DNA from 3 places in the Streptomyces sp. NPDC104831 genome. Region 3 is predicted to be linked to each of the others. Evidence: predicted binding sites of a transcription regulator. Region 3 holds the regulator's gene; each other region holds the start of a gene.

Region 1 (3,972 bases), on a different contig from region 3:
CCTCGCCGGCGAACTGGGCGTGACCGGCGGCCTGTACGTCAAGGACGACTCCGGCAACCCGACCCACTCCTTCAAGGACCGGGTCGTCGCCCAGGCCCTGGAGGCCGCCCGCGCCTTCGGCTTCACCACCCTGTCCTGCTCCTCCACCGGCAACCTCGCCGGCGCCGTCGGCGCCGCCGCCGCCCGGGCCGGCTTCCGCTCCTGCGTGTTCATCCCGCACGACCTGGAGCAGGGCAAGGTCGTCATGGCCGCGGTCTACGGCGGTGAACTCGTCGGCATCGAGGGCAACTACGACGACGTGAACCGCTTCTGCTCCGAGCTGATCGGCGACCCGGCCGGCGAGGGCTGGGGCTTCGTCAACGTCAACCTGCGGCCGTACTACGCCGAGGGCTCCAAGACCCTGGCGTACGAGATCTGCGAGCAGCTCGGCTGGCGGCTGCCCGACCAGATCGTGATCCCGATCGCCTCCGGCTCCCAGCTCACGAAGATCGACAAGGGACTCCAGGAGCTGATCAAGCTGGGTCTGGTCGAGGACCGGCCGTACAAGATCTTCGGCGCCCAGGCCGAGGGCTGCTCCCCGGTCTCCGCCGCCTTCAAGGCCGGCCAGGACGTCGTGCGGCCGCAGAAGCCGGACACCATCGCCAAGTCCCTGGCGATCGGCAACCCGGCCGACGGCCCCTACGTCCTGGACGTCGCCCGCCGCACCGGCGGTGCCGTGGAGGACGTCACGGACGCGGAGATCGTCGACGCCATCCGGCTGCTGGCCCGCACCGAGGGCATCTTCGCGGAGACGGCGGGCGGCGTCACCGTCGGCGTGACCCGCAAGCTGCTCGAGGCGGGGCTGCTGGACCCGGCGAAGACCACGGTCGTCCTCAACACCGGCGACGGCCTGAAGACCCTGGACGCGGTGGCCGGGACCGGCCTGACCGCCACCATCCGCCCGAACCTGGACTCCTTCCGAGAGGCTGGCCTCGCATGAGCGTGACCGTTCGCATCCCCACCATCCTGCGCACCTACACCGGCGGCCGGGCCGAGGTCCCCGCCGAGGGCGCCACGCTCGGCGAGGTCATCGCGGACCTGGAGAAGAACCACAACGGGATCGCCGCCCGCGTCCTGGACGACCAGGGCAAGCTGCGCCGGTTCGTCAACGTGTACGTCAACGACGACGACGTGCGCTTCGAGCAGGGCCTCCAGACGGCGACCCCCGACGGCGCCGGGATCTCGATCATCCCCGCGGTCGCCGGCGGCTGAGCCCTCCCGACGGCGCGACCGGTCACCGACCGTCCACTCGATTGCCCCCTCCGTAAGAGAAACGGAGGGGGCAATTCTGCGTGATTGAACGCGGTAGAGTTGGGGAACACGGTCGCGGCCGGATGGTCGCGAGCCCTGGATTCATGCCGCGAGCCCGATAAGAAGTAGCCAAGTTGTGCGGGTTCTGCGCGGCTTTTGTGGCTTTTATGGGGCCCGACTTGCCCTGGAGTCGGGTGAATTCTCGCCATATTCCGGACCCCTGACGTCCAGAATTCTCGTCCGATTGACCTGTTGCAGACGGCAGTGGGACAGATACATTCAGCCGCGGTCGACGCGTTCCGGCGCACGCCCCCGACCAGTTGGGGGGTGAGGTCTGACCCGGGTCCGCGAAGTGTGGATCTGTGCAAGGGCCAGTAATAGGGGAGTTAGGCATGGCTCAGGGCACCGTCAAGTGGTTCAACGCGGAGAAGGGGTACGGCTTCATCGCGGTCGACGGTGGTGCGGACGTCTTCGTCCACTACAGCGCGATTCAGATGGACGGCTACCGCACCCTGGAAGAGGGCCAGCGGGTCGAGTTCGAGATCTCGCAGGGCCAGAAGGGTCCGCAGGCCGACATGGTTCGCGTCACCGCCTGAATGTTTTCGAGTGAAGGGCCCGCATCCGCGAAGGGTGCGGGCCCTTCGCCGTGCCCCGCGCCCTGCCCTCGCCGCGCCCCTCGCCCGGCCCCGGTTCCGGCGTTCGCGGGCGGCTGACGGACGCTCCCCACCCGGCCGGGCGCTTGCACTCGACCATGCCGAGTGCTAATCATTGCGTTAGCACTCTGAAGGTGAGAGTGACAGTGAAGGACCGGGTCGGTGAGGCCCGCAGGCCGGGTGGGGCAAGGAACCACGAGGCCGGCGAGCCGTCCGTCGCGGGCGCGGGCGCGGTCCGAAGGAATCACCCCCAGTCCTGGAGGGACCACTTCACATGGCCAAGATCATCGCGTTCGACGAGGAGGCGCGGCGCGGCCTCGAGCGCGGCATGAACCAGCTCGCGGACGCCGTGAAGGTGACGCTCGGCCCCAAGGGCCGCAACGTCGTCCTCGAGAAGAAGTGGGGCGCGCCCACGATCACCAACGATGGTGTCTCCATCGCCAAGGAGATCGAGCTCGAGGACCCGTACGAGAAGATCGGCGCCGAGCTGGTCAAGGAAGTCGCCAAGAAGACGGACGACGTCGCCGGTGACGGTACGACCACCGCGACCGTGCTCGCCCAGGCCCTGGTCAAGGAAGGCCTGCGCAACGTCGCCGCCGGTGCCAACCCGATGGCTCTGAAGCGCGGTATCGAGAAGGCCGTCGAGGCCGTCTCCGCCGCCCTGCTGGAGCAGGCGAAGGACGTCGAGACCAAGGAGCAGATCGCCTCCACCGCGTCCATCTCCGCCGCCGACACCCAGATCGGCGAGCTGATCGCCGAGGCCATGGACAAGGTCGGCAAGGAAGGCGTCATCACCGTCGAGGAGAGCAACACCTTCGGCCTGGAGCTCGAGCTCACCGAGGGCATGCGCTTCGACAAGGGCTACATCTCCGCCTACTTCGCGACCGACATGGAGCGCATGGAGGCGGTCCTCGAGGACCCGTACATCCTCATCGCCAACTCCAAGATCTCCGCGGTCAAGGACCTGCTCCCGCTGCTGGAGAAGGTCATGCAGTCGGGCAAGCCGCTGCTGATCATCGCCGAGGACGTCGAGGGCGAGGCCCTGTCGACCCTGGTCGTCAACAAGATCCGCGGCACCTTCAAGTCCGTCGCCGTCAAGGCCCCGGGCTTCGGCGACCGCCGCAAGGCCATGCTCGGCGACATCGCCATCCTCACGGGCGGCGAGGTCATCTCCGAGGAGGTCGGCCTCAAGCTGGAGAACGCGACCCTGGACCTCCTGGGCCGCGCCCGCAAGGTCGTCATCACCAAGGACGAGACCACCATCGTCGACGGTGCCGGCTCCTCCGACCAGGTCAACGGCCGGGTCAACCAGATCCGCGCCGAGATCGAGAACAGCGACTCGGACTACGACCGCGAGAAGCTCCAGGAGCGCCTGGCCAAGCTCGCGGGCGGCGTGGCCGTCATCAAGGCCGGTGCCGCCACCGAGGTGGAGCTCAAGGAGCGCAAGCACCGCATCGAGGACGCCGTCCGCAACGCGAAGGCCGCCGTCGAGGAGGGCATCGTCGCCGGTGGTGGCGTGGCCCTGCTGCAGGCCTCGCAGGTCTTCGAGAAGCTGGAGCTCGAGGGTGACGAGGCGACCGGCGCCAACGCCGTGCGCATCGCCCTGGAGGCCCCGCTGAAGCAGATCGCCGTGAACGCCGGCCTCGAGGGCGGTGTCGTGGTGGAGAAGGTGCGCAACCTGACCCCGGGCCACGGCCTGAACGCCGCGACCGGCGAGTACGTCGACCTGGTCGCCGAGGGCATCATCGACCCGGCGAAGGTGACGCGCTCCGCGCTGCAGAACGCCGCGTCGATCGCCGCGCTGTTCCTCACCACCGAGGCCGTCATCGCCGACAAGCCGGAGAAGGCCGCGGCCCCGGCCGGCGGCGGCATGCCGGGCGGTGACATGGACTTCTGATCGACCCGAGGGTTGATCACCGGTCCCACGACCGAAGGGCGGCACTCCCAGCTTCTGGCCGGGGGTGCCGCCCTTCGGCGTGCACGGGGTGGGCCGGCGCGGCCCTGGGGGACGGGGGCGGTCAGGGCGCGA
Region 2 (3,972 bases), on a different contig from region 3:
TCGGCCGGGACGATCTCGTGCGGGATGCCGGGGGCGATCTTCAGCGCGGCCCGGGGCGCCCGGCGGGCCGTCTCGACCGCCCAGGACAGCGGCGGCGAGTACGCCTCCGGGTCGAACACCCTGCCGCGCCCGCCCCGCCGGGCCGGGTCCGCGAACACCGCGTCGTACCCGGCGGTGTCCACCTGGGTGACATCGGCCTCGCGCACCTCGATCAGGTCCGAAAGGCCCAGCGCCTCGGCGTTGGCGCGGGCCGCCGCGGCGGCCCGCGGGTCGCGGTCCACGGCCAGCACCCGGATCCCGGCCCGGGCCAGCGCGATCGCGTCCCCGCCGATGCCGCAGCACAGGTCGGCCACGGAGGTCACGCCCAGCTCGGTCAGCCGCCGCGCCCGGTACGCCGCCACGCTCGCCCGGGTGGACTGCTCGACCCCGTTGGGGGTGAAGAACATCCGGCCGGCGTCCTCGGCCCCGAACTTCGCCGCCGCCCGCTGCCGCAGCCGGGCCTGGCCCAGCGCGGCCGAGACCAGTTCGGCGGGGTGGTCGCGGCGCAGCCGGGTGGCCACCGCCAGTTCCCGCGCGGGCTCGGTGTCGCGCACCTCGTCGAGGAGGGCGCGGCCTTCGGGGGTGAGGAGCAGAGCGAGGTCGTTCACCGGCTCATTGTGGGCCAGTCGGTGGATGGCGCGCTCCCGGCGGCGGTGTCGGCCCGGGGCGCGGGCCGGGGCCTGGGAGGATCCGGCACCATGCGAGAAGTAGTACAAAATGACAAAAGTCGGGCACGGGTCGCGAAGGCGGACGCCGGAAGCCGGGCCGGGGCCGCGAAGACGGCCGCGGCCGCCACCGCCCTCGCACTGGCCGCCCTCCTGTCCGGCTGCGCCGGCGACCCCGCCCCCGCCCCGGCCCACGGCGGCCCCGCCCACCCCCGGGACCCGCGCGCCCGCCAGGCCGCCGAACACGCCCGGCTGGCCGCCGCCGCCCGGCGCTGGGGCCTGGCCCGCGCCCCGCTCACCCCTCCGGCCCCGCCCGCCGACAAACCCCGGATCACCCCCCGGGACGGCTTCGAGGTGGACGGCCAGGAGGAGGAGGACCTCCCGCCGGTCTTCACCACCGTCCCCACCCGGCAGAAGGTCGTCTTCCTCACCATCGACGACGGCGCCGAGAAGGACCCGGCGTTCCTGCGCATGATGAGCGAGCTGAAGGTGCCGTACACCGCGTTCCTCAGCAACTACGTCATCGAGGACGACTACGGCTACTTCCGCCGGATGCAGGCCCAGGGCGTCACCCTCAACAACCACACCCTCACCCACCCCTACCTGCCCGGCCTGTCCTACGAGGAGCAGCGGGACGAGATCTGCGGCATGCAGACCGTCATGAAGAAGCAGTTCGGCAAGGCGCCCACCGTCTTCCGGCCGCCCTACGGCAACTACAACGGCGACACCCTGCGCGCCGCCAAGGACTGCGGCATCGAGTACGCGCCCATCTGGGACGAGGAGGTCTTCGTCGACCACTGGGAGTACCGCGACTGGGACCGCCGCCTGCACCCCGGCGACATCGTCCTCACCCACTTCCGCGGCCGGGACGACTGGAACGGCACCATGGTGGACGACATGCGGCGCTTCCTGGACAAGGTCACCCGCGAGGGCTATGCCGTCGCCCGGTTGGAGGACTACCTGTGAGGCGCCCGCGGGGCCCGGCCGCGGTCCTCGCCGCGGCCCTGCTCCTGACGGGCTGCGCCCAGTCCGTCGACCCCCTCGAACGCCTCGGCAGGAAGGCCGCCGCGAGGGTACGCCCGCACGCCACTGCCGACGGCCGGAACCACCGGCACGGGGGCCCGGCCCGTCCCCTCGCCGGCTCCCTGGCCCGGCCGGCCCGCCCGCCGGCCGCGCACCGGGGAGCCGCCCCGCCCCCCGTCGTCGACCACGCCCCCACCCGCCACCCGGCCGTCCTCCCCACCTACGACGACGGCGCCGAGGACGACCCCGGCCTCGCCGGCATGGTCCGCGCACTGCGGCTCCCGGTCACCCTGCTCCCCGCCGGCGTCGCCGCCCCCGGTGACCGCCACGCCGCCCGCCCGTGCGCCCCCGGCATCGGGAACCACGGCGTGGGCCACCCGGCCCGGCCGGACCGCCGTACGCCGCCCGGCGCGCCGGCATCCGCGGCCGGCCGGACCGCCTCCGCACCCGCCTCGGCGCCCGCCCCCGCCTGCTCCGCCTGTCCTGAGGCGCCCACGCCCCCGCCACCCGGTGCGCCGCGGCCGGCCGCGGCGTCGTGGCGACCGCCCTGTGGCGCGCGGCCCTCGCCCCGGCCGGCCTCACCCGCCCCCTCGGCCCCGCCGGCATCGTCCGCGTGGGCCCCGTCGGCCCGGCGGGCGTCCCGCTGCGCGCACGCACGGCACGCGTCCTCGGAGCGGCCCGGGAGCGGGGCCTGACGGTGGCCCGGATCGAGGGGCTGCCTCCGGCTTCTTCCGTAGGAGCCGGCCCTCCGGTCAACGCCGGGACGGCCGATTCACCACCGCCGCGCCGCGCGGCATTGGCACTCCGCTTGACCGAGTGCTAACCCCGGTCATAGTCTCGGCTCTGGCACTCCGCAGGTGAGAGTGCCAACAAACGCGACGGGCAGGTCCGGCACCCGCGACGACGGATCGACCTGGTCGCCACCTCAGACAGTTAACCCCGTGAGATCTCCGAAGGGGGAGGTCGGATCGTGACGACCGCCAGCTCCAAGGTTGCCATCAAGCCGCTCGAGGACCGCATCGTGGTCCAGCCGCTGGACGCCGAGCAGACCACGGCCTCTGGCCTGGTCATCCCGGACACCGCGAAGGAGAAGCCCCAGGAGGGCGCCGTCCTCGCCGTGGGCCCGGGCCGGTTCGAGAACGGCGAGCGGCTCCCGCTCGACGTCAAGGTCGGCGACGTCGTCCTCTACAGCAAGTACGGCGGCACCGAGGTGAAGTACAACGGCGACGAGTACCTCGTCCTCTCGGCTCGCGACGTGCTCGCGATCATCGAGAAGTAATCACCTCAAGCAACTCTCCGCTTGAGCTGCGCCCCTGGCCCCCGCGATCGAACAGAAGCCGGGCGCCCGGGGCGCGGCGTTTTTCACCTACAGATTTCCGAGAGGGCTCCCGCTGTCATGGCGAAGATCCTGAAGTTCGACGAGGACGCCCGTCGCGCCCTTGAGCGCGGCGTCAACAAGCTTGCCGACACCGTCAAGGTGACGATCGGCCCCCGCGGCCGCAACGTCGTCATCGACAAGAAGTTCGGCGCCCCCACCATCACCAACGACGGTGTCACGATCGCCCGCGAGGTGGAGATCGAGGACCCGTACGAGAACCTCGGCGCCCAGCTGGTGAAGGAGGTGGCGACCAAGACCAACGACATCGCGGGTGACGGCACCACCACCGCCACCGTGCTCGCCCAGGCGCTCGTCCGCGAGGGCCTGAAGAACGTCGCCGCCGGTGCCTCCCCGGCCGCCCTGAAGAAGGGCATCGACGCCGCGGTCAAGGCCGTCTCCGACGACCTGCTCGCCACCGCGCGCCCGATCGACGAGAAGTCCGACATCGCCGCCGTCGCCGCGCTGTCCGCCCAGGACCAGCAGGTCGGCGAGCTGATCGCCGAGGCGATGGACAAGGTCGGCAAGGACGGTGTCATCACCGTCGAGGAGTCCAACACCTTCGGTCTGGAGCTGGACTTCACCGAGGGCATGGCCTTCGACAAGGGCTACCTGTCGCCGTACTTCGTGACGGACCAGGAGCGCATGGAGGCCGTCCTCGACGAGCCGTACATCCTCATCACGCAGGGCAAGATCTCCGCCATCACGGACCTCCTGCCGCTGCTGGAGAAGGTCATCCAGGCCGGCTCCTCCAAGCCGCTGCTGATCATCGCCGAGGACGTCGAGGGCGAGGCCCTGTCGACCCTGGTCGTCAACAAGATCCGCGGCACCTTCAACGCCGTCGCGGTGAAGGCCCCCGGCTTCGGCGAC
Region 3 (3,972 bases):
CGACCTCGCGGTCCGGCACGCCGAAGTGGAAGGAGACCACCGGGACGGGATCGTCGAGGAGGACGGCGAGCTTGGCGTCGTAGCCGTCGTCCCGGCCGTTGTCCGGGTCGCCCAGCTCGGTCTCGTACCAGGCGGCCTCGCCGGCCAGCTGGTGGGCGTAGACCTCGACCACGCCGGACTCCGCGTGCTCGGGCTGCGGCATGAACACGTTGACGCCGAAGGGGCGGCTCGTGAGCCCGCGCAGCTGCTTGATCTCCTGGTACATCCCGTCGGCGGTCTTGTAACCGGCGGCGAGGAACCCGAGGCCGCCGGCCCCGGAGACGGCGGCGGCGAGCTGCGGGACGGAGACTCCGCCCGCCATGGGGGCCTGCACGATCGGGAGGGGGAAGAGATCGGTCAGTGCGGAGGACATGACGGCATGGTGTCACGTCCCCCGGCCCGCCCCGCATCCGGGCGCCCCCCGGCACGCACCGGGGGCGCCCCCGTGGTTCAGCGCCCGTTGAAGGCGTCCTTCAGCCGCGAGAACAGTCCCTGCTGCCCCGGCTGGAACTGGCCCTGGGGGCGTTCCTCGCCGCGGAGCTTGGCCAGCTCGCGGAGCAGGCGTTCCTGCTCGGGGTCCAGCTTGGTCGGGGTCTGCACCTCGACGTGCACGATCAGGTCGCCCCGGCCGCCGCCGCGCAGATGGGTGACACCGCGGTCGTGCAGCGGGATCGACTGGCCGGACTGGGTGCCGGGCCGGATGTCGACCTCCTCCATGCCGTCCAGGGTCTCCAGCGGCACCTTGGTGCCGAGCGCCGCGGCGGTCATCGGGATGGTGACCGTGCAGTGCAGGTCGTCGCCGCGCCGCTGGAAGGTCGGGTGCGGCAGCTCGTGGATCTCCACGTACAGGTCGCCGGCCGGGCCGCCGCCGGGGCCGACCTCGCCCTCGCCCGCGAGCTGGATCCGGGTGCCGTTGTCGACACCGGCCGGGATCTTCACGGTGAGCGTGCGGCGGGAGCGGACGCGCCCGTCGCCCGCGCACTCCGGGCACGGGGTCGGCACGACCGTGCCGAAGCCCTGGCACTGCGGGCACGGCCGGGAGGTCATGACCTGGCCCAGGAAGGACCGGGTGACCTGCGAGACCTCGCCCCGGCCGCGGCACATGTCACACGTCTGGGGGGACGTGCCCGGGGCCGCGCCCTCGCCGTTGCAGGTGGTGCAGACGACGGCGGTGTCGACCTGGATGTCCTTGGTGGTCCCGAAGGCCGCCTCGTCCAGCTCCACCTCGATCCGGATCATCGCGTCCTGGCCGCGCCGGGTGCGCGAGCGCGGCCCGCGCTGCGACGCCGTGCCGAAGAACGCGTCCATGATGTCGGAGAAGTTGCCGAAGCCGCCGGCCCCGAAGCCGCCCGCGCCGGCGCCGCCGGACTGCGAGAGCGGGTCGCCGCCGAGGTCGTAGACCTGCTTCTTCTGCGGGTCCGACAGCACCTCGTAAGCGGCGTTGATCTCCTTGAACCGCTCCTGGGTCTTCGGATCCGGGTTGACGTCCGGGTGCAGCTCGCGCGCGAGCCGGCGGAACGCCTTCTTGATCTCATCCTGCGACGCGTCGCGGCGCACGCCGAGAACGGCGTAGTAGTCCGTGGCCACTTACGACTCCGCCAGGATCTGTCCGACGTACCGTGCCACTGCGCGTACCGCTCCCATCGTTCCCGGGTAGTCCATGCGGGTCGGTCCGACCACGCCGAGCTTGGCAACCGCCTCGCCGCCCGAACCGTAGCCGACCGACACGACGGACGTGGAGTTGAGTCCCTCGTGGGCGTTCTCGTGCCCGATACGCACGGTCACGCCCGGTTCCTTCGCCTCGCCGAGGAGCTTGAGGAGCACGACCTGCTCCTCCAGCGCCTCCAGGACGGGGCGGATCGTGAGGGGGAAATCGTGCCCGAAGCGGGTGAGATTGGCGGTGCCGCCGATCATCAGCCGCTCCTCGTTCTCCTCGACCAGTGTCTCCAGCAGGGTGGAGAGCACCGTGGAGACCGTACCGCGGTCCTCCGGCTCGAAGGCGTCCGGCAGGTCCTCGACCAGCCTCGGCACGTCCGTGAACCGGCGGCCCGCGACCCTGCTGTTCAGCCGGGCCCGCAGATCCGCCAGCGACGCCTCGCCGAACGGGGCCGGGCAGTCGACCATACGCTGCTCGACCCGGCCGGTGTCGGTGATCAGCACGAGCATCACGCGCGCCGGGGCGAGCGAGAGCAGCTCGACGTGCCGGACCGTGGACCGGGTCAGCGACGGGTACTGCACCACGGCGACCTGCCGGGTCAGCTGCGCGAGCAGCCGCACCGTGCGGGCCACGACGTCGTCGAGGTCGACGGCGCCCTCCAGGAAGTTCTGGATCGCCCGTCGCTCGGGCGCGGTCATCGGCTTGACGCCCGCGAGCTTGTCGACGAACAGGCGGTAGCCCTTGTCGGTGGGGATGCGCCCCGCGCTGGTGTGCGGCTGCGCGATGTACCCCTCGTCCTCCAGGGCCGCCATGTCGTTGCGGACGGTGGCCGGGGAGACGCCGAGGTTGTGCCGCTCGGTGAGCGCCTTGGAACCGACCGGCTCCTCGGTGCCCACGTAGTCCTGGACGATGGCGCGCAGTACCTGAAGCCTGCGTTCACTCAGCATGCGCGCACCTCCAGCACGTCGTCCGTCGTCCCATCGGGTCGTCCCCCTGGCACTCTTCCCACACGAGTGCCAGCATTCCCCGGCCCAGTGTACGGCCGTCCGGTACGCACCGGGCAAGGTCGGTCCGCCGTACCGGGTCCTACCGCTAGCGTCGCCGGTATGACCGTGACTTGGGAAGAGCTGGGGTGGCAACGGCTGGCGGCCGGGGTGGGGCGGTGCCGGCTGCCGGGCTGGGACTGCACGGCGGGGCTGGTCGTGGGCGAGGGGACGGCGCTGCTCGTGGACGCCGGTTCGAGCCTGGCGGAGGGGGCCCGGCTGCGGGCGGGGGCGGAGGAACTGGCGGGCGGCCGTGTGACCCATCTCGCGCTCACCCACCCCCATTTCGACCACGTGTTCGGCGCCGCGGTGTTCGCCGGCGCGGAGGTGTACGGGGCGGTCGGGCTGGACGCCGTGTTCGCGTCCGGGCGGGCGGAACTGCGGCTGGACGCGGTGCGCAACGGGCTGCCGGTGGCCGACGCCGACGAGGCGGTGGACGCGCTGGTCGCGCCCCGGCACCTGGTGTCCGGCGAGTGGACGCTCGACCTCGGCGACGGCCGCCAGGCGCTGCTGGCCAACGTGGGTCCGGGCCACACCGCCCACGACCTCGCGGTCCTGGTCCCGGGCTCCCCGGAGGTCGTCTTCTGCGGCGACCTGGTCGAGGAGTCCGGCGAGCCCCAGGCCGGCCCGGACGCGGTCCCCGCCCGCTGGCCGGACGCCCTCGACCGGCTGCTGGCGCTCGGCGGCGAGGACGCGGTGTACGTGCCCGGCCACGGGGCGGTGGTGGACGCGGCGTTCGTACGACGCCAACGGGACGGGCTGGCGGCGCGGTTCGGCGTGATCTGAACGGCGTCCCCGCCCGGATTCCGGCGTGTCGCGCTTGCCGCCGCGCGGCTTCTCCTATCGTCATCCGAATGCGCCAGTACTCGCCCGACCTGACCCCTCCCTGGAAGAAGAAGCCGCAGCCGGTACCGGAGGTCGCCGCCGAACCGGGCCTGGTGGTGGAGGAGGCCGGCACCGGCTTCTGCGGGGCGGTGATCCGCTGTGAGGCGGGCACGGTGACCCTGGAGGACCGCTTCGGCAAGCACCGCGTCTTCCCCCTCGAACCGCGCGGCTTCCTGCTGGAGGGCAGGGCCGTGACGCTGGTCCGGCCGGCCGCCTCCCCGGTACGTCCCGCGCGTACCGCGTCCGGCTCGGTCGCCGTGCCGCAGGCGCGCGCACGCGTCGCCCGCGCGGGCCGGATCTACGTCGAGGGCCGGCACGACGCCGAACTGGTCGAGAAGGTGTGGGGCG

Evidence for each region. Region 3 encodes HrcA, which represses chaperone genes, less so after heat shock. Its sites were predicted from a motif close to TTNGCACTCNGNNNNNCNGAGTGCNAA; they were not measured.
Region 1: groL (chaperonin GroEL) is a predicted target of HrcA. The motif match lies at 2,029-2,055, and genes of this name have one in related genera.
Region 2: groES (co-chaperone GroES) is a predicted target of HrcA. The motif match lies at 2,524-2,550, and genes of this name have one in related genera.

Annotation. Positions count from the first base shown of each region.
Region 1 covers NZ_JBVJOT010000010.1:148,495-152,466, reverse strand. The annotation lists gene thrC (threonine synthase) at 1-979, shown strand, start outside; gene ACZ63H_RS10225 (MoaD/ThiS family protein) at 976-1,251, shown strand; gene ACZ63H_RS10220 (cold-shock protein) at 1,683-1,886, shown strand; gene groL (chaperonin GroEL) at 2,218-3,840, shown strand; gene ACZ63H_RS10210 (polysaccharide deacetylase family protein) at 3,962-3,972, opposite strand, start outside.
Region 2 covers NZ_JBVJOT010000001.1:131,776-135,747, reverse strand. The annotation lists gene ACZ63H_RS00570 (THUMP-like domain-containing protein) at 1-647, opposite strand, end outside; gene ACZ63H_RS00565 (polysaccharide deacetylase family protein) at 738-1,670, shown strand; gene groES (co-chaperone GroES) at 2,698-3,006, shown strand; gene groL (chaperonin GroEL) at 3,124-3,972, shown strand, end outside.
Region 3 covers NZ_JBVJOT010000002.1:216,316-220,287, forward strand. The annotation lists gene ACZ63H_RS02345 (nitronate monooxygenase) at 1-412, opposite strand, end outside; gene dnaJ (molecular chaperone DnaJ) at 490-1,626, opposite strand; gene hrcA (heat-inducible transcriptional repressor HrcA) at 1,627-2,643, opposite strand; gene ACZ63H_RS02360 (MBL fold metallo-hydrolase) at 2,803-3,525, shown strand; gene ACZ63H_RS02365 (DUF3097 domain-containing protein) at 3,594-3,972, shown strand, end outside.